Regions from separate parts of the Xanthobacter cornucopiae genome, predicted to be linked through region 2. Evidence: predicted binding sites of a transcription regulator. Region 2 holds the regulator's gene; each other region holds the start of a gene.

Region 1 (5,637 bases), 280 kb from region 2:
TCGGCCAAAAGTCTACACTCTCGTCATGATTTGAGCTCTCGACTTCTAGCCGATTCACCCGCCGGATGCCAGCGAAAGCCCCTCCCTTGAGCGAATTTTAATCATTTATTTTCAACATCTTAGAAGATCAAACCGAGGGTCGCCCGAACATTTTGGCCTTTTTGGGTCCAAACCACCCCTCCAGGCGCCGCGAAGGACGCCCCTCCGCCCTGCGGGAACACACCCACCGAACACCCCTTCTCTCCGATGCGAAGACGGGCCGACACATCATCCGCCCGGCGCATCCAATGCCGACGCCCCGAAACTCACAATCGCCACCCTCAAAAGGCGCCGCAACCACACGCCCCCCTGTCTGTTGGATCTGTGAGAGAGTGATGAAGCGGAAGGGAGCCCGCCCCCCGAGGGTGTGGAGCCCGTGCGGGAGCAAGGGTCCCTTCCGTTGTCGCTGAACCCTGAACAATTGCTTGGGACGACCGATCCCGCACGACATGGGCCGGAGCCATCACCACGCCACAGCCCGTCGTCGGCTGCGATCGTCGCGCCTTCCGCGACCTCTGCGCCCTGCCGTCCGGCCGGACCCAGAGAATCCCCAATACGTCCGATGCCATCGCCGCCTCGGCCGCCGCGATCGAGGCGGATGCCCTCGTCGTGTTCGAGGCCACCAGCGGCTGCGACGGTGAGCTCATCGCCGCCCTCGCCGAGCGCGGCCAGCCCTTCTGCCGCGTCAATCCCCGCCAGGCCCGCGAGTTCGCCCGGGCCACTGGCCCTCGCCAAGACCGACCGGCTCGATGCCCGCGCGCTCGCCCAGATGGGCCGCACCCTCAGCCTGCCGGTCACCGTCCCCGTCAGCGCCGCCCGCGTCCAGCTCTCCGTCTTCCTGCGCCACCGCAGGCCATGGGTCGAGATGCGCAAAGCCGAAGAGCTGCGCGGCCACAGCGCCGGCCAGGACGAGATCGCCGCGCAGATCGCCGCCATGATCGAGCTGCTGAGCGGGCAGATCCTCGCCATCGACCGGCGCATCGCCGGCCTGATCGCCGCCGATCACACCCTCTCGGCCCAGGCCCGCCTGCTGGCGGCGGTGCCGGGCATCGGGCCCACCATCCTGGCCACCCTGCTCGGCGAACGTCCCGAACTGGGAACCCTCCGCCGACGCCGCATCGCCTCCCTGGCCGGCCTTGCGCCCCACGCCCGGGAAAGCGGCATATGGCGAGGGGCTCGGCGCATCTGGGGCGGACGCCGAAAGGTCCGCGAGGCCCCCTACATCGCCGCCCTCACCGCCATGCGCGACCGCATGCGCCTCAAGGGCAAGGCGCCAAAGACCATCCTCATCGCCGTCGCGCACCAGTTCCTCGCCCTCATCAACGCCATGATCCGGAAAGGTGCCCCTGTCGCCCTCGCAGGAACAATACAGGTGCCCCCTTGCAACCTCGCCAACCGGCACGGTGAGCACTCGCCCTGCGCCGATCACCGCCCGGATGACAAAGGCCTCTACAGCTTCGCGCACTCGCTCCCGCGAGCCGAAGCCCCTCCCCTCAGCCCAACATCGCCCTTAGCCCACGCCCTCGGACTGCCGCACCGAAAGCGAGGTCCGGATACAGCCTCAGAACGGGATCTCATCGTCCAAGTCGTTGGACGGGCGCCCGCCGCCACCCGAGGCGCCACCACCTCCCGAAAAGCCGCCACCTCCCGAGCGTCGCCCACCGCCGGACCCGCCACCGTAACCGCCGCCCATGGGCCCCTGCGATCCAAAATCGGAACCGCCACCGTAATCCTCGACACCCTCGCCACCAGACCGGCCGTCAAGCAGGGTCAACTCACCCCGGAAAGGCCGCAACGTCACCTCCGTGACATAGACGTCACGGCCCTCCTTCTCGTACTTCCGCGTCTCAAGTTGACCCTCAAGATAGACCTTGGAGCCCTTCTTCAAAAACCGCTCGGCCACGTTGACCAAATTTTCATTGTAGATCGCCACCGAATGCCATTCCGTGCGGTCCTTGCGCTCGCCAGTCGCCTTGTCGCGCCAACTCTCGGAGGTTGCAATGCGCAGATTGCAGACCCGCCCGCCGCTCTGGAAACTGCGGATTTCCGGGTCGCGGCCCAGATTACCGATCAGAATCACCTTGTTGACGCTGCCGGCCATCGCCGCACCTCCCGTTCCTCGCTCCCTCTGGAGCACTGCACTGAGCCGCGCACCCTATCCCGGTCACCGCGCCGGACGAACCCCGCGCGGCGTTGTCCACCACAGAAAGACAGGACACGCCCACTCATCGCTTTGATCACAGCTAATGTTCTTATTTCGTTCTACACATCACACTGCCCCGGCACAAGTCTGTTTTCCGTCTCTGCCAGAACTTTTTGACTCGCAAGCCCCATAAGTTCTCGATATGTTCGCAGCCACGTCGCGCGTGCCTTACGACAGTCGGGGACGGGCGGGAGGAGAGAAGCATGAAGTCGCGCTTTCCAGGGAACGCCGCCCGCCTTCAGGCCGCTCGCTGGGAGCGAAGGACGTTTGGAGCTATATCTTTGCGAGGCAGGCTTCTGCGAAGCGGGCATGAGGCAGGTCATTTGTACGCCTTGGGTCGTCAGGTGACGGGCTTCGCTTCCGTGGCGCATGCCGGCTTTACCGAAGACACCCATCCTTTATCCTAAATATGTCACGCACGCTTGGCGGCGGCGCATGGTTGGAACTTGATGTCGGATCGCGCTTTTGTCCCTCGGGACACCCACTCCGCCCCGGCACCGGAGGCGTCCGCGCGCCGGGATGCCCGGATCCTCAGTGTCCGTGGAGCCCGCGAGCACAATCTGAAGAACGTGGACCTTGAGGTTCCGCGCGATGCCCTGGTGGTGTTCACAGGCCTGTCTGGCTCTGGCAAGAGTTCATTGGCTTTCGACACCATTTATGCAGAAGGCCAGCGCCGCTATGTGGAGAGCCTCTCCGCTTACGCCCGGCAATTCCTGGAGATGATGCAAAAGCCAGACGTCGACCAGATCGACGGCCTGTCGCCAGCGATTTCCATCGAGCAGAAGACCACCTCCAAGAATCCCCGCTCTACGGTCGGAACGGTCACCGAAATCTACGATTACATGCGCCTGCTCTGGGCGCGTACCGGGGTGCCGTATTCCCCTGCGACCGGCCTGCCGATCGAGAGCCAGACCATATCCCAGATGGTGGATCGCACCCTCGCCCTGCCTGAGGGCACACGGCTGTATCTGCTGGCGCCGGTGGTTCGCGGACGCAAGGGCGAGTACCGCAAGGAACTCGCGGAATGGATGAAAAAGGGCTTTCAGCGGGTCAAGATCGACGGCGCCTTCCACGAGATCGCGGATGCCCCCGTGCTCGACAAGAAGATCAAGCATGACGTCGATGTGGTGGTCGATCGCATCGTCGTGCGGAGCGACCTTGCCTCGCGCCTGGCGGACAGCTTCGAGACAGCCCTCGGCCTTGCCGACGGGATCGCGATCGCCGAATTCGCGGATGGGACGGACGATGCGGGCGGACCGCGCCGCATCCTGTTCTCCGAGAAATTCGCCTGCCCCGTCTCCGGCTTCACCATCTCGGAGATCGAGCCGCGGCTGTTTTCGTTCAACAATCCCTTCGGCGCCTGCCCTGCCTGCGACGGCCTTGGCGTGGAGCAGACGATCGACGCCGAGCTTGTTGTGCCCGACAAGCTGCGGTCCCTTCAGCAAGGCGCCATCGCACCATGGGCGAAATCCACCTCGCCGTATTACGGCCAGACGCTGGAGGCGCTGGCCAAGCACTATCACTTCAACCTTTCGGTGTCCTGGGACGATCTGCCTGAGAAGGCGAAGACCGTGCTTCTCTATGGCTCCGACGGCGAGAAGATCACCTTCTCCTATAATGACGGCACCCGTGCCTACGACACGCAGAAGAGCTTCGAGGGCGTGGTGCGCAATCTGGAGCGGCGCTGGAAGGAGACCGACAGCGACTGGGCGCGGGAGGAGATTTCCAAATACTTCTCAACTGTGCCGTGCAAAGCCTGCGGCGGCTATCGGCTGAAGCCGGAGGCGCTGGCGGTGAAGATCGCCGGTCGGCACATCGGCCAGGTTGGGGAGCTGTCGGTGAAGGCGGCGGCGCGCTGGTTCGAGGCTTTGCCGGGCGAGCTCAGTCCCAAGCAGAACGAGATTGCCGGACGCATCCTGAAGGAAATTCGCGAGCGCCTGCGCTTTCTCCTGGACGTGGGCCTTGAGTACCTGACCCTGTCGCGCGCGTCGGGCACGCTCTCCGGCGGCGAGAGCCAGCGCATCCGGCTCGCCTCGCAGATCGGCTCCGGGCTCACCGGAGTGCTCTATGTGCTGGACGAGCCCTCCATCGGCCTGCATCAGCGTGACAATGCCCGCCTGCTGGAAACGCTGAAGCATCTGCGCGACCTCGGCAACACGGTGATCGTGGTGGAGCACGACGAGGATGCCATTCTCGCAGCCGACTACGTGGTGGACGTGGGCCCTGGCGCCGGCATCCATGGCGGGCGCATCGTCGCCCAGGGCACGCCGCGCGAAATCCTCGCCGACCCGGCATCCCTCACCGGGCAGTATCTGTCGGGGGCCCTGTCCGTCGGAGTGCCGGCGCGGCGGGCGCCGAACCCCAAGCGCATGCTGCGCCTGGTGGGCGCGCGGGGCAACAACCTGAAGACTGTCACCGCGGACATCCCGCTTGGCCTGTTCACCGCCGTCACCGGCGTTTCGGGCGGCGGCAAGTCCACCTTGCTGCTGGAAACCCTCTATAAGGCGGTGGCGCGCCGCCTCAACGGCGCCAGCGAAGCCCCGGCCCCGTTCGACCGGCTGGAAGGGCTGGAGCATCTCGACAAGGTCATCGACATCGACCAGTCGCCCATCGGCCGGACTCCACGCTCCAATCCAGCCACCTATACCGGCGCCTTCACTCCCATCCGGGAGTGGTTCGCCGGCCTCCCGGAGGCCAAGGCGCGCGGCTACGGCGCCGGGCGTTTCTCCTTCAACGTGAAGGGGGGGCGCTGCGAGGCCTGCCAGGGGGATGGCGTCATCAAGATCGAGATGCACTTCCTGCCCGATGTGTACGTCACCTGCGACGTCTGCAAGGGCAAGCGCTACAATCGCGAGACGCTGGAGGTAACATTCAAGAACAAGTCTATTGCCGACGTGCTGGACATGACGGTGGAGGAGGGCGCGCAGTTCTTCAAGGCTGTGCCCTCGGTGCGCGAGAAGCTGGAAACGCTAGAGCGCGTGGGCCTCGACTATGTCAAGGTGGGCCAGCAGGCCACAACCCTGTCCGGCGGCGAGGCCCAGCGGGTGAAGCTGTCCAAGGAGCTCTCGCGCCGGGCCACCGGCCGCACCCTTTACATTCTCGACGAGCCGACCACCGGCCTGCATTTTCACGATGTGAAGAAGCTGCTGGAAGTGCTCCATGAACTGGTGGAGCAGGGCAATACGGTGGTGGTGATCGAGCACAATCTCGAAGTCATCAAGACTGCGGACTGGGTGATCGATCTCGGCCCGGAGGGTGGCGACGGCGGCGGGGAGATCGTCGCCGCCGGCACGCCGGAAACGGTGGCCGCCAACCCGCGTTCACACACCGGGCACTTTCTCGCCGAGGTCCTGGCGCGGCGCCCCAACCCCGACGCGGCAAGGCCCCCGACAGAC
Region 2 (5,637 bases):
GGAGGGCATGCGGGTGTCGGGACTGACGCATGTGCTGTCCATCTCCGGCCTGCACATGGCGCTGGTGGCCGGCACCCTGTTCGCCCTGGCGCGCGGGGGGCTGGCCCTGGTACCGACGCTGGCCCTTCGCTGGCCGATCAAGGCCCTGGCGGCGCTGCTGGCGCTGGCCGGGAGCGCCGGCTACCTCGTCTTGTCCGGCAATGACGTGCCGGCGCAGCGCTCGTTCGTGATGACGGGGCTGGTGCTGGTCGGCGTTCTCGCGGGGCGGCGCGCCCTCACCTTGCGTACCGTGGCGGTGGCGGCGGTCGTGGTGCTGGGCCTCACCCCCGAGGCGGCGCTCGATCCCGGTCCACAGATGTCGTTCGCGGCCACCCTGGCCCTGGTGGCGGCCTACGAGCGGCTGCGTCCGTTGCAGGCGATGCCCCGGCCGGACGGGGTGGCCGCCCGCCTGGCGCTGATGCCGCTGGTGTTCGTCGTCGGCAGCGTGCTGACGGCGCTGGTGGCCGGCACGGCCAGCGGTCCCTATGGCGCCTTTCACTTTCAGCGCATCGCGCCCTACGGCGTCCTGGCCAATCTGGCGGCGATGCCCGCCGTCACTTTTCTGGTGATGCCGTTTGGGCTCATCGGCGTGCTGCTGATGCCGTTCGGATGGGACGCCTTGGCCTGGCCGGTGATGGGGCTGGGCATCGAAATCATGCTGGCGGTGTCCGACCAGGTCGCGGCCCTGCCGGGGGCCGATGCCCGGCTCGACACCGTGAACGCCGCCGCCCTGCTCTGGTTCACGGTGGCGCTTCTGGTCCTTTGCCTGCTGCGCGGCGTGCCGAGCCTGCTGGCGCTGCCGGCGCTGCTGGCGGCGATCCTGGTCTCCGGCGCGCCGCCGCGCCCCGCCGTGCTGGTGGCGCCGAATGCCGCCACGGTGGCGGTGCGCGGCGCCGACGGGCGGTTGTCCGTCGTGGGAGCGCGCGGCCAGCGGGTGCTGGTCGAGCAGTGGCTGACGCGTGAGGGCGACCGCCGCGCGGCGGGCGGGGACGACATGGCGCGGGGCTTCGTTTGCGATCGGCTGGGCTGCGTCGCCCCGCTTCCGGGCGGCGGCGCCCTCGCCGTTTCGTACCGGGCCGAGGGGTTGGCGGCGGACTGCCTGAATGCCCGCATCGTCGTCACCCGCGAGGTGCCCCCCCGGGGGTGCCCGGCGCGGGTCGTAACCCCGGCGGAACTGCAACGCTCGGGAACCTTGGCGTTCTTCCTGATCGACGGCGCCTTGCAGGCCCGTCCGGCGAGGGACCCGGGGATCGACCGGCCCTGGATGCCGCCACTTCCCTCGCCGCCCGAGGAGCCGGCCATGGCCACCGATTCCGCGCCGCCCGAGACCGACGACGCCACCGCGGAGTAACCAAGGCCGCGCCCTTTCCGGCGGACCACGGTTCCGTCGGGAGCGGGCAGGGCTGCCGCGCCGTGCATCGAGAGGGGCACATCCATAACCGCGCCGGCCGACCGCCGGCTGGTGTCCGCGTCTTTTTCATTCCGGCGGGTCGAACCGGTGTCCGCCACCTGGCGCATTTGCCTGGGTGCGCCGATCTCCCGGGTGCTTCGATGCCGCCACCTGCCGCCCCTCAAAGGTGCATCGGGCTCCGTCTGAGCCGGCCGCGATGCTTCCGGTGCGCTTGCGTTCAGGCCGGCGCTGGCCCCCGGGCGTTCAGTAGCGCCGCATGAGACCGATCAGCCGGCCCTGGATGCGCACGCGATCCGGACCGAAGATGCGCGTCTCATAGGCCGGATTCGCCGCTTCCAGGGCTATGGACGCGCCCTTCTTGCGCAGGCGCTTCAAGGTGGCCTCCTCGTCATCCACAAGGGCCACCACGATGTCGCCGGTCTCGGCGCTGTCGCACTTGCGAATCAACACCGTGTCGCCATCCAGGATGCCGGCCTCGATCATGCTGTCGCCGCGCACCTCCAGCGCGAAATGCTCGCCTGAGCCGAGCATTTCCGGTGGGATATTCAAGGTCGCGTTGCGGGTCTGGATGGCGGAAATGGGCGTGCCGGCGGCAATTCGCCCCATCACCGGCACCGCGACGCTCTGCCCGCTGTCTTCCTCGTCCTCGGCCACGGGCCGCACCTTGCCGAGGCTCCCCTCGATCACCGAGGGGGAAAAGCCGCGCGTGGTACCGCGCGGCGTCGCGAGGCCGGGAGCCACGCTGTCCGGCAGGCGCACCACCTCCAGCGCCCGCGCCCGGTTCGGCAGGCGGCGGATGAACCCGCGCTCCTCCAGGGCGGTGATCAGTCGATGGATGCCCGATTTGGAGCGCAGGTCGAGCGCCTCCTTCATCTCGTCGAACGAGGGTGGAACGCCGGTTTCCTTCAGCCGTTCATGGATGAAGCGAAGCAGGTCGTATTGCTTGCGCGTCAGCATCTCACCCCCCGTTGCGCAGCCACCGTGCACTGGTTCAACCGTACCGTCCTGCAGGGAGGATGGAGGGTGTGCGGTGGCGTTGCGAAAAGAAACAAATCAAGAACAGGTTGTATCTGTTCCTTTTGTGTTCCGCAAGGGTGAAGATCGGCTTAACCTTGCTCCAAAAAGGCCGAAGCCGGCCTTTGTGCTAATCGTGAAAGGGGATGATCTCGCACGGGTCGCCGGGCGCGGCGGCGGGGGCGAAGGGGGGGCGCACCAGCAGGCAGTCCGCGGCGGCGAGCACGCTTAGCATGGCGCTGTCCTGAGACGGGAAGGGCGTCACCCGGACCGACCCGTCGGGGGCCTGTTCCGCGCGCGCGCGCATGAAGTCGCGGCGCTGGTCGTTGGCGGGCACCGCCACCGCCAGCCGCGCCGGCGCGGTGCGCAGGCCCGCCGCTGCGTCACCCTGAAGCGCGCGCACCAGGGGGTCCAGGAAGACCAGCGCGCACACGTGCGAGGACACGGGATTGCCGGGCAGGCCCAGGCATCGCACCGCGCCGCGGCTGCCATACATCAGCGGCTTGCCGGGACGCAGCGCGATCTTGTGCACGTAGAGATCGACGCCCTCGGCCCGCAGCGCCGGGGCCATCAGGTCGTGGTCGCCCACCGAGGCCCCGCCGGAAGTCACCACCAGATCGAAGGCGCCGCTCAGCGCCCGCGCCACGATGGCGCGGATGTCTGCGAGATCGTCGCCCACGAGACCAAGATCGGTCACCTCCGCGCCGGCGCGCGTCGCCAGCGCGGCAAGGCCGAAGGCGTTGGAGACGACGATCTCCCCAGGCGCGCCGGAGCCGCGCCCGGGCAGCACCAGTTCATCGCCCGTCTGGATGAGGGCGACGCGCGGGCGACGCGCCACAGGCAGGAGGGCATGATCCATGGCCGCTGCCAGCATGATGTCGCGGCTGGTCAGCCGGCGTCCGGCGTAAAGGCCCGGCGTGCTTGCGAGAAAATCGCAGCCGAGTTTGCGCACATTGCGCAGGGCCGCCGTGGGCGCCGTGGTGGTCAGCCGCTCGCCGTCCCGGGTGGTATTTTCCTGGATCACGACGGTGTCTGCCCCCTCGGGCACCACCGCGCCGGTGAAGATGCGCACCGCCTCGCCCTTCCCCACCGTCCCGCCGAACGGGCGGCCGGCGGCAGATTCGCCGATGACGGTAAGGCGCGCAGGGGTGTCGGCGATGTCGGCGCCGCGCACCGCGTAGCCGTCCATGGCCGACATGTCGGCGGGGGGCTGGGACCGCCGGGCGATGAGATCGGCCGCGAGCACCCGGCCGGCCGCGGCCTCCACCGGAACCTCTTCCACGCCGAGCAGGGTCGCCGACTGGGTTACACGGCTCTGGGCTTCCTCAACGGTCATCAGCGCCATGGCGCGGTTCCTTCTTATTGCTGTCTGGCCGGCGCGTTGGCTCAGTCCTCCGCCCGCCACGCGCCGCTGCGCCCGCCGGATTTCTCGATGAGGCGAATGCCCTCGATCCGCATGCCGCGATCCACCGCCTTGGCCATGTCGTAGAGGGTAAGGCAGGCCACCGAGACGGCGGTGAGCGCTTCCATCTCCACGCCGGTCTGGCCGGAGGTCTTCACCCGCGCCGTCACCACCAGGCCCGGCAGGTCGGGGGCGGCATCGATCTCCACCTCGACTTTCGACAGCATCAGCGGGTGGCAGAGGGGAATCAGCTCATGAGCGCGCTTTGACGCCATGATGCCGGCGATGCGCGCGACGCCCAGGACATCGCCCTTCCTGGCGTTGCCGGAGAGCACCATCTGGAGGGTGGCGGGCGCCATGGCGATGCGGCCCTCGGCCACCGCCTCGCGGGCGGTTACCGCCTTTGACGAGACGTCCACCATGCGCGCGGCGCCCTGGTCGTCGAGATGGGTCAGGCTCGCCATGGCAGGGACTACGCCTTCGGAATCGATGCGGACCGCCGCAAGATGGCGTCCGGGGGCGAAGCTGTCCACCACCGTCGGGTCGCAGCCAGGGGGCGCGCCCGCGCCCCCCGTTGTCGATCCGGGAAGAGCTTGGGGCTCAGCGCAGGCGGGTCCAGCTCTGGGTCTTGCAGAGCGGCGCGAGGATGCAGCCCTTCAGCTTCAGGGTATCGTTGCCGTCCAGCGTGAGGGTGCCCGAGTAGGTCTTGCCGTCCTCGGCGTTGTAGATGGTGCCGCCGGTCCATTCCTGAGGGCCGCCGGCGAAGCCGGTGAGGATGGTCAGTCCCTTGAGCGGGCGGCCGCGCTGGGCGGCATTCTGGTTGTTGACATCCTTCAGCGCCGGATCGGCCGCCAACCCTTCGGACGAGACGAGACGTCCGCACAAGGCCGCGCCGCACCGGGAGATCTCCACCTGGCCGCCGCGCGTCGGCGTCTGCCACAGGCCGGTGGGATCGGCCGCCGAGGCTGGGCTCGACACCAGGCCGGCAAGACCCAGACAGGCGGCGACAAAGGCCCATTTCATCACGATCCTCCCATATGGCCCGGCCTCTTCGCGGGCCGGGTCTATCCATTAAGGCGGAAAGTGACGTATAGGGCAAGCCTACGACGCAAGGAGTGATGATGTTGCGCTTGCGACATCCTCCTGGCGCATCAGGCTCTCGCCCACCAGGATGCTGCGGATGCCCGCCTGCGCCAGCCGCCCCACCTCCTGCGCGGTGAAGATGCCGCTCTCGCCGATCACCAGCCGGTCCGCCGGCACCCGCGGTGCCAGCCGCTCGCAGGTGCTAAGGGAGGTCTCGAAGGTGCGCAGGTCGCGGTTGTTGATGCCGATGAGGCGGCTCGGCAGCGCCAGGGCGCGGTCCAGCTCGGCGTCATCGTGAACCTCGAATATGGCATCCATGCCATGGGCGTCGGCCGCCGCCGCGAGGTCCCCGGCGAGGGCATCGTCGACGCCGGCCATGATGATGAGGATGCAGTCGGCCCCCCAGGCGCGGGCTTCCGCCACCTGGTAGGTGTCGTACATGAAGTCCTTGCGCAGCACCGGCAGGCTCACCGCCGCCCGCGCCGCCTTCAGGTAGTCCGGCGCGCCCTGGAAGGAGGGCGTGTCGGTGAGGATGGAGAGGCAGGTGGCTCCGCCCCGCTGATAGGCGCGGGCGAGCGCCGGGGGGTCAAAGTCCGGCCGGATCAGGCCCTTGGACGGGCTCGCCTTCTTGATCTCGGCGATCAGCGCGGTCTGGCCGTCGGCGATGGCACGGGCCAGCGCGGCGGCG
Region 3 (5,637 bases), 2.2 Mb from region 2:
TGGTGAGGATGGCGGCCGAGGCCAGGAGGCCGAACAGCAGGCCGGTCCGCAGCGATCGGCTCCTGAGGTAGGCCGCGTAGGCGAATGCCGCCCAGAGGATCAGCAGCGACAGGGGCAGGTCGAGGCCGACGACCAGGATCGCCTCGCGCAGCGCCGGCAGCACCAGCAGCACCGCCCCGACCGCGACGCCCGGCAGGAGCCCGAGCCGGTCCGCCGCGACCCAGCCGGTGCTGGCCACCAGCAGCGCGGCCAGCACCGCCGGCAGCAGCAGCACCGCCGGCGTCGAGGGCTCCAGCAGCGTGAACCAGATGCCCTGCAGGACGTAATAGAGGGGGGGCCAGAGGCCGAGCACCACACGCGGATAATGCAGGCCGTAATCGGCGAGGAAAGCGAGCGGGGCGGGCCAGTCGGAGCCCAGATACTGGGCCACCATCAGGCCTGTCACCACATGCCCGGCCTCATCTGCACGGGTGGCCGAGAACTCGGCCATATAGGCGCCGGCGGCGCGTTGCTGCAGCCCGACGATGACGGTGACGAGCGCCGCGAGGATGAGGAAGCCAAGGCCGTGCAGCGCGGCGGTGCCGAAACTCCGGGGGCCGTCGACCCGCGCCAGGTCCTGCGCCAACTTGCTCCTCCGCCGGTGATCTCCGCCCGCCGCGCGCAGACGGCGGCGCTCGCGCGATGCGCGCGGTCCGGCCGGACGCGGCGCGCTCAGCCTTCTAGAAGGAGATGCCGCCGCCGTCCATGCCCGCGTTGCAGAAGCGGGCCTCATCCCTCTCCGGGGGCCGGAAGCACGGCGGCCGGACAAGCGCCGCGGCCGGGGCGCACCCGGCGCGAACCTGCCGGGACGGCGGGCCGCTTCAGGTGCGCCGTTCGGCCTTGCTGAAATTGTTCAGATGCCCCTCACGCTCGGCCTGCTTGCGCCAGACCTTGGCGGCGGCCTTCAGCTTGGCATCGGGAGCGATGCGGGACATCAGCCGATCGAGCTTCTGGCCCCCGCACTTCGGACAGACCGGGGTGTCGGAGAAGCCGACCAGCAGTTCGCTGTCCGTGTTGCAATCCTGACAATGAAAGCCATAGAGCGGCATGATGCGGCCTCTGCACCGGCACCGACAGGTGCCTTGAAGGGACTGGCGCCGCGCCCGGAAACGCCCGACCAGACAGCGGCGGGCGCACCGGGGGCATTGCCTGATGACCGACTTCAAAGCAAATCTCACGCCAGGAGGCGCTTATCCGCGCGCTCAGCGCGGCACCGTCAGTCGTCCCTCCCCATCGAACGGAAAGAAGGGATTGTGAGCCACCTCCCACAGGTGGCCGTCGGGATCGGCGAAATACCCGCTGGTGCCGCCCCAGAACACCGCCTGGGCCGGCTTCACGCACCGGCCACCCGCCGCCACCGCCCGGGCGATCACGGCAGCCACCGCCTCCGCCTCGGACACGTTGCACGCCAGGGTGTGTCCGCGGAAGACCGGAAGCGCTTCGAAGGCGACACCCACGGCGGCGGCATCCCGCCGCTCCAACCCCATGGCTGTATAGAACGCGCAGGCGCGCGGGAGATCGGCGACGCCGAGAGTGACCAGATGCAGGCGAAGGGACACGTCGGGCGACATGCGGGACCTCAATCGAACAGGGAGAGTTGCTCGCCCATCGGCTTCGGCCGGCGGAAATGGGCGGTGGACAGCCGCGCTCCACGGCCATCCAGGCGCAGCCGGCGGGCGGCGATCTCGAACCGCCGGCCCAGGGTCCAGGCATAGGGCCCTTCCCCACGCATCCGGCCGCCGAATTCGGAATCATAATCCTTGCCGCCCCGCATCTGACGCATCAGCGTCAGCACGTGGCGCGCTTTATCCGGGAAGTTCGCCACCAGCCACTCCCGGAACAGGTCGGCAACCTCCAGCGGCAGGCGCAGCAGCACATAGCCCGCCTCCTGCGCGCCGGCGGCCTTGGCCGCGTCGAGGATGCGCTCGAGCTCCATGTCATTGAGGGCCGGGATCAGCGGCGCCGTCATCACCGCGGTGGGAATACCCGCCTCGCTCAGCCGCTGCAGGGTGCCCAGCCGGCGCTGCGGGCTCGCCGCGCGGGGCTCCATGATGCGGGAGAGGTGGGGGTCGAGGGTGGTAATGGACACCGCCACCTTCACCAGCCCCTTCTCCGCCATGGGACCGAGAATGTCGATGTCGCGCGCCACGAGGCCCGACTTGGTGACGATGGCCACCGGATGCCCGAAATCCCTGAGCACCTCCAGGATGCGGCGCGTGACCTGATACTGCCGCTCGATGGGCTGGTAGGGATCGGTATTGGTGCCCATGGCGATCACCCGCGGCTGATAGCTCGGGTGCGAGAGTTCCCGCGCCAGCAGTTCCGGCGCGTCGGGCTTGACGAACAGCCGGGTCTCGAAATCGAGGCCGGCGGACAGCCCCTGATAGGCGTGGGTGGGCCGCGCGAAGCAGTAGACGCAGCCGTGCTCGCAGCCCCGATAGGGATTGATCGACCGGTCGAAGCCGACATCCGGCGACTGGTTCCGGGTGATGACCGTGCGCGCCCGTTCCTCGGTCACCTCGGTCTTGAACGGGGGCAGGTCCTCCAGGCTCTGCCAGCCGTCATCGAACCGCACCCGCGCCGCCGGCTCGAACCGCCCGGCCGCGTTGGACAGCGCGCCACGCCCCCGCCGCCGCTCGGCCGCGACGTCGGCCTCCGCCGCCGGGGCGATCGGCTCGGGCCCCGCCGGCTCAGCCTGCGGCGCGCCGCCCTCCCCCGTTCCGAGCCGACGCGCCTCGACCCGGGCCTGCCGCGCCCCGGCCCGGTCCGCATCCAGACGGCCGCGCCCGCGGGGGCCCGCCCCGGAATGCTCCATCGACACGGACAGGGGCGTGGGCGTGGGCGTGGGCGTGGGCGGCGCCACCGATTTGGGCTGCCCGGTCCTGGCGGGCTGCGCCCGGATCGCTCCGGTCAGCGCTTGCCGCGCCTTCGGTGGCGGCGCCGCGGCCTCAAGGTCACGATAGCGCGGAACGCCCTCCAGGTCGGGAAGCGCCGGCTGCAAAACGGGGCGGGAGGGAGCGTTCAGGTTCATGAATCAAAATCTAACACCCGACCTTGAACAAAACAAGAACGTATAGTTGAAAATCGGCCTCCGGAGGGTGTTTGCGCCTTGGCGAGCGACCACACTCCATTGTACGCTGAAGTACGCTGCCGACAGCGGTTGCCAGATGTCGGAGCCTCGGATAAAGCCCGTAGAGGCTATGCGCCGGAGGGAGAACAACATGGCGGATCATGCGACGATCGAGTACGCCACCGCCGACGGCAATGATTATGCCGAGCACCTGCGCACATACGCCTTGTTCACGGCGCTCACCAAATGGGGCACCGTTTCGGTCGCCGCCGTCCTCGTCCTTATGTGGATCTTCCTCCTCTGAGCCCTAGAAGGCGCGGAGCACTGGAGACATCTCAGATGAAAATCGCTGTCGTCGCCGAGGTTGACCTCGGCGAGCCGAGGGTCGCTGCGACCCCGGATACGGTGAAGCGTCTCGTGGCCCTCGGCGGCACCGTCGTCGTCGAGAGCGGCGCGGGCATCAAATCCGGCATCCTCGATGCCGAATATGTCGCCGCCGGCGCCACCCTTGCCGCATCCGCGGCGGATGCCCTGTCCGGTGCGCAAGTGGTACTCAAAGTGCGGCGCCCAGAGGAAGCCGAACTTTCGTTGTATACATCGGGAGCCCTGGTGCTCGCCATCATGGACCCGCATGGCCACGACGCCGCGCTGGCGGCCATGGCGCGGGCCGGCATCTCCGCCTTCGCCATGGAGCTGATGCCGCGCATCACCCGTGCCCAGGTGATGGATGTGCTGTCGTCCCAGGCGAACCTCGCCGGCTATCGCTCGATCATCGACGCGTCCTACGAGTTCGGCCGCGCCTTCCCGCAGATGATGACCGCCGCCGGCACGGTGCCCGCCGCGCGCATCTTCGTGATGGGCGCGGGCGTCGCCGGCCTGCAGGCCATCGCCACCGCGCGCCGGCTCGGCGCGATCGTCACCGCCACCGACGTGCGGCCCGCCTCGAAGGACCAGGTGGCCTCGCTGGGCGCCAAGTTCATCGCGGTGGAGGACGAGGAGTTCAAGCAGGCGGAAAGCGCCACCGGCTACGCCAAGCCCATGTCGGCCGAATACCAGGCCAAGCAGGCGGCCCTGGTCGCCGAGCACATCAAGAAGCAGGACATCGTGGTCACCACAGCGCTCATCCCGGGCCGGCCGGCGCCGCGCCTGCTGAGCTCGGAGATGGTGGCCTCCATGCGTCCCGGCTCGGTCGTGGTCGACCTGGCGGTGGAGCGCGGCGGCAATGTGGAGGGCTCCGTCGCCGGCCAGGTGGTCGAGATCGGCGGGGTCAAGATCATCGGCCATCACAACATGCCGGGCCGGCTGGCCGCCTCCGCGTCTCCGCTCTACGCGAAGAACCTGTTCAACTTCTTTGAGACCATGGTGGACAAGTCGGCCAAGACGCTGGCGGTGAAGTGGGACGACGAGCTGGTGAAAGCCACCCTGCTCACCCGCGACGGCGCCGTCGTGCACCCCAACTTTGCGCCGAAGACCGATGGAGCCGCGCAATGAGCCCCGTGACTGCTGAAACCGCAGCCGACGCCGCCGCCCAGGCGCGCGCCGCGGCCGAGATCGCCCGGCAGGCGGCCGAGGCGGCGCAGATCTACGCCGACCAGGCGGCCTCCGCCCTTGGCGCGGTGGCCCATGCCGCCACCGGCGGCGCCATCGACCCGTTCGTGTTCCGCCTCTCCATCTTCGTGCTGGCGGTGTTCGTGGGCTATTACGTGGTGTGGTCGGTGACCCCGGCGCTGCACACCCCGCTGATGAGCGTCACCAACGCCATCTCGTCGGTGATCGTGGTGGGCGCGCTGCTTGCCGTGGGCGTCTCCACCGTCGGCGACGCCTCGCACGCCTGGTGGGCGCGCGCGTTCGGCTTCATCGCCCTCATCCTCGCATCGGTGAACATCTTCGGCGGGTTCCTCGTGACCAGCCGCATGCTCGCCATGTATTCCAAGAAGAAGTGAGGCGCGCGACATGAACGCCAATATCGCCGCCCTGCTCTACCTCGTCTCGGGCGTCCTGTTCATCCTCGCCCTGCGCGGCCTCAGCCATCCCACCACCTCGCGGCAGGGCAACCTGTTCGCCATGGTCGGCATGACCATCGCCGTGCTTACCACTTTGGCGCTGCAGCCGCCGTCGGACGTCGTCGGCTGGGTGCTGGTCATCGCCGGCCTCGGCATCGGCGGCGGCGTCGGCGCAGTGGTGGCCAAGCGCATCGCCATGACCGCCATGCCGCAGCTGGTGGCGGCCTTCCATTCACTGGTGGGCCTTGCCGCGGTGCTGGTGGCGGCGGCCGCGCTCTATGCGCCGCGCGCCTTCGGCATCGGCGACCCGGGCCACCTGCACGGGGCGAGCCTCGTGGAAATGTCGCTGGGCGTGGCCATCGGCGCGATCACCTTCACCGGCTCGCTGATCGCCTTCGCCAAGCTCAACGGCAACATGAGCGGCAAGCCCATCATGCTGCCGGCGCGGCACCTCATCAATGCCGGCCTCGGCCTGCTGCTGGTGGTGCTCATCATCGCCTTCGTGGCCACCGGCCACATCGGCCT

Evidence for each region. Region 2 encodes LexA, which represses DNA repair genes until DNA is damaged. Its sites were predicted from a motif close to TGTTCNNNNTGTGTTCNG; they were not measured.
Region 1: ssb (single-stranded DNA-binding protein) is a predicted target of LexA. The motif match lies at 2,287-2,304, and genes of this name have one in related genera.
Region 3: V5F53_RS16055 (PA0069 family radical SAM protein) is a predicted target of LexA. The motif match lies at 3,094-3,111, and genes of this name have one in related genera.

What each region holds. Positions count from the first base shown of each region.
Region 1 covers NZ_CM195531.1:1,734,487-1,740,123, forward strand. The annotation lists gene gyrA (DNA gyrase subunit A) at 1-8, opposite strand, end outside; partial or broken gene V5F53_RS07805 (transposase) at 974-1,228, shown strand; gene ssb (single-stranded DNA-binding protein) at 1,601-2,140, opposite strand; partial or broken gene uvrA (excinuclease ABC subunit UvrA) at 2,692-5,607, shown strand.
Region 2 covers NZ_CM195531.1:1,453,654-1,459,290, reverse strand. The annotation lists gene V5F53_RS06585 (ComEC/Rec2 family competence protein) at 1-1,390, shown strand, start outside; gene lexA (transcriptional repressor LexA) at 1,694-2,407, opposite strand; gene V5F53_RS06575 (molybdopterin molybdotransferase MoeA) at 2,595-3,809, opposite strand; gene moaC (cyclic pyranopterin monophosphate synthase MoaC) at 3,851-4,330, opposite strand; gene V5F53_RS06565 (DUF2147 domain-containing protein) at 4,467-4,889, opposite strand; gene trpC (indole-3-glycerol phosphate synthase TrpC) at 4,968-5,637, opposite strand, start outside.
Region 3 covers NZ_CM195531.1:3,630,481-3,636,117, forward strand. The annotation lists gene V5F53_RS16040 (glycosyltransferase family protein) at 1-625, opposite strand, end outside; gene V5F53_RS16045 (FmdB family zinc ribbon protein) at 861-1,088, opposite strand; gene V5F53_RS16050 (VOC family protein) at 1,242-1,610, opposite strand; gene V5F53_RS16055 (PA0069 family radical SAM protein) at 1,619-2,854, opposite strand; gene V5F53_RS16060 (aa3-type cytochrome c oxidase subunit IV) at 3,261-3,413, shown strand; gene V5F53_RS16065 (Re/Si-specific NAD(P)(+) transhydrogenase subunit alpha) at 3,449-4,600, shown strand; gene V5F53_RS16070 (proton-translocating transhydrogenase family protein) at 4,597-5,052, shown strand; gene V5F53_RS16075 (NAD(P)(+) transhydrogenase (Re/Si-specific) subunit beta) at 5,063-5,637, shown strand, end outside.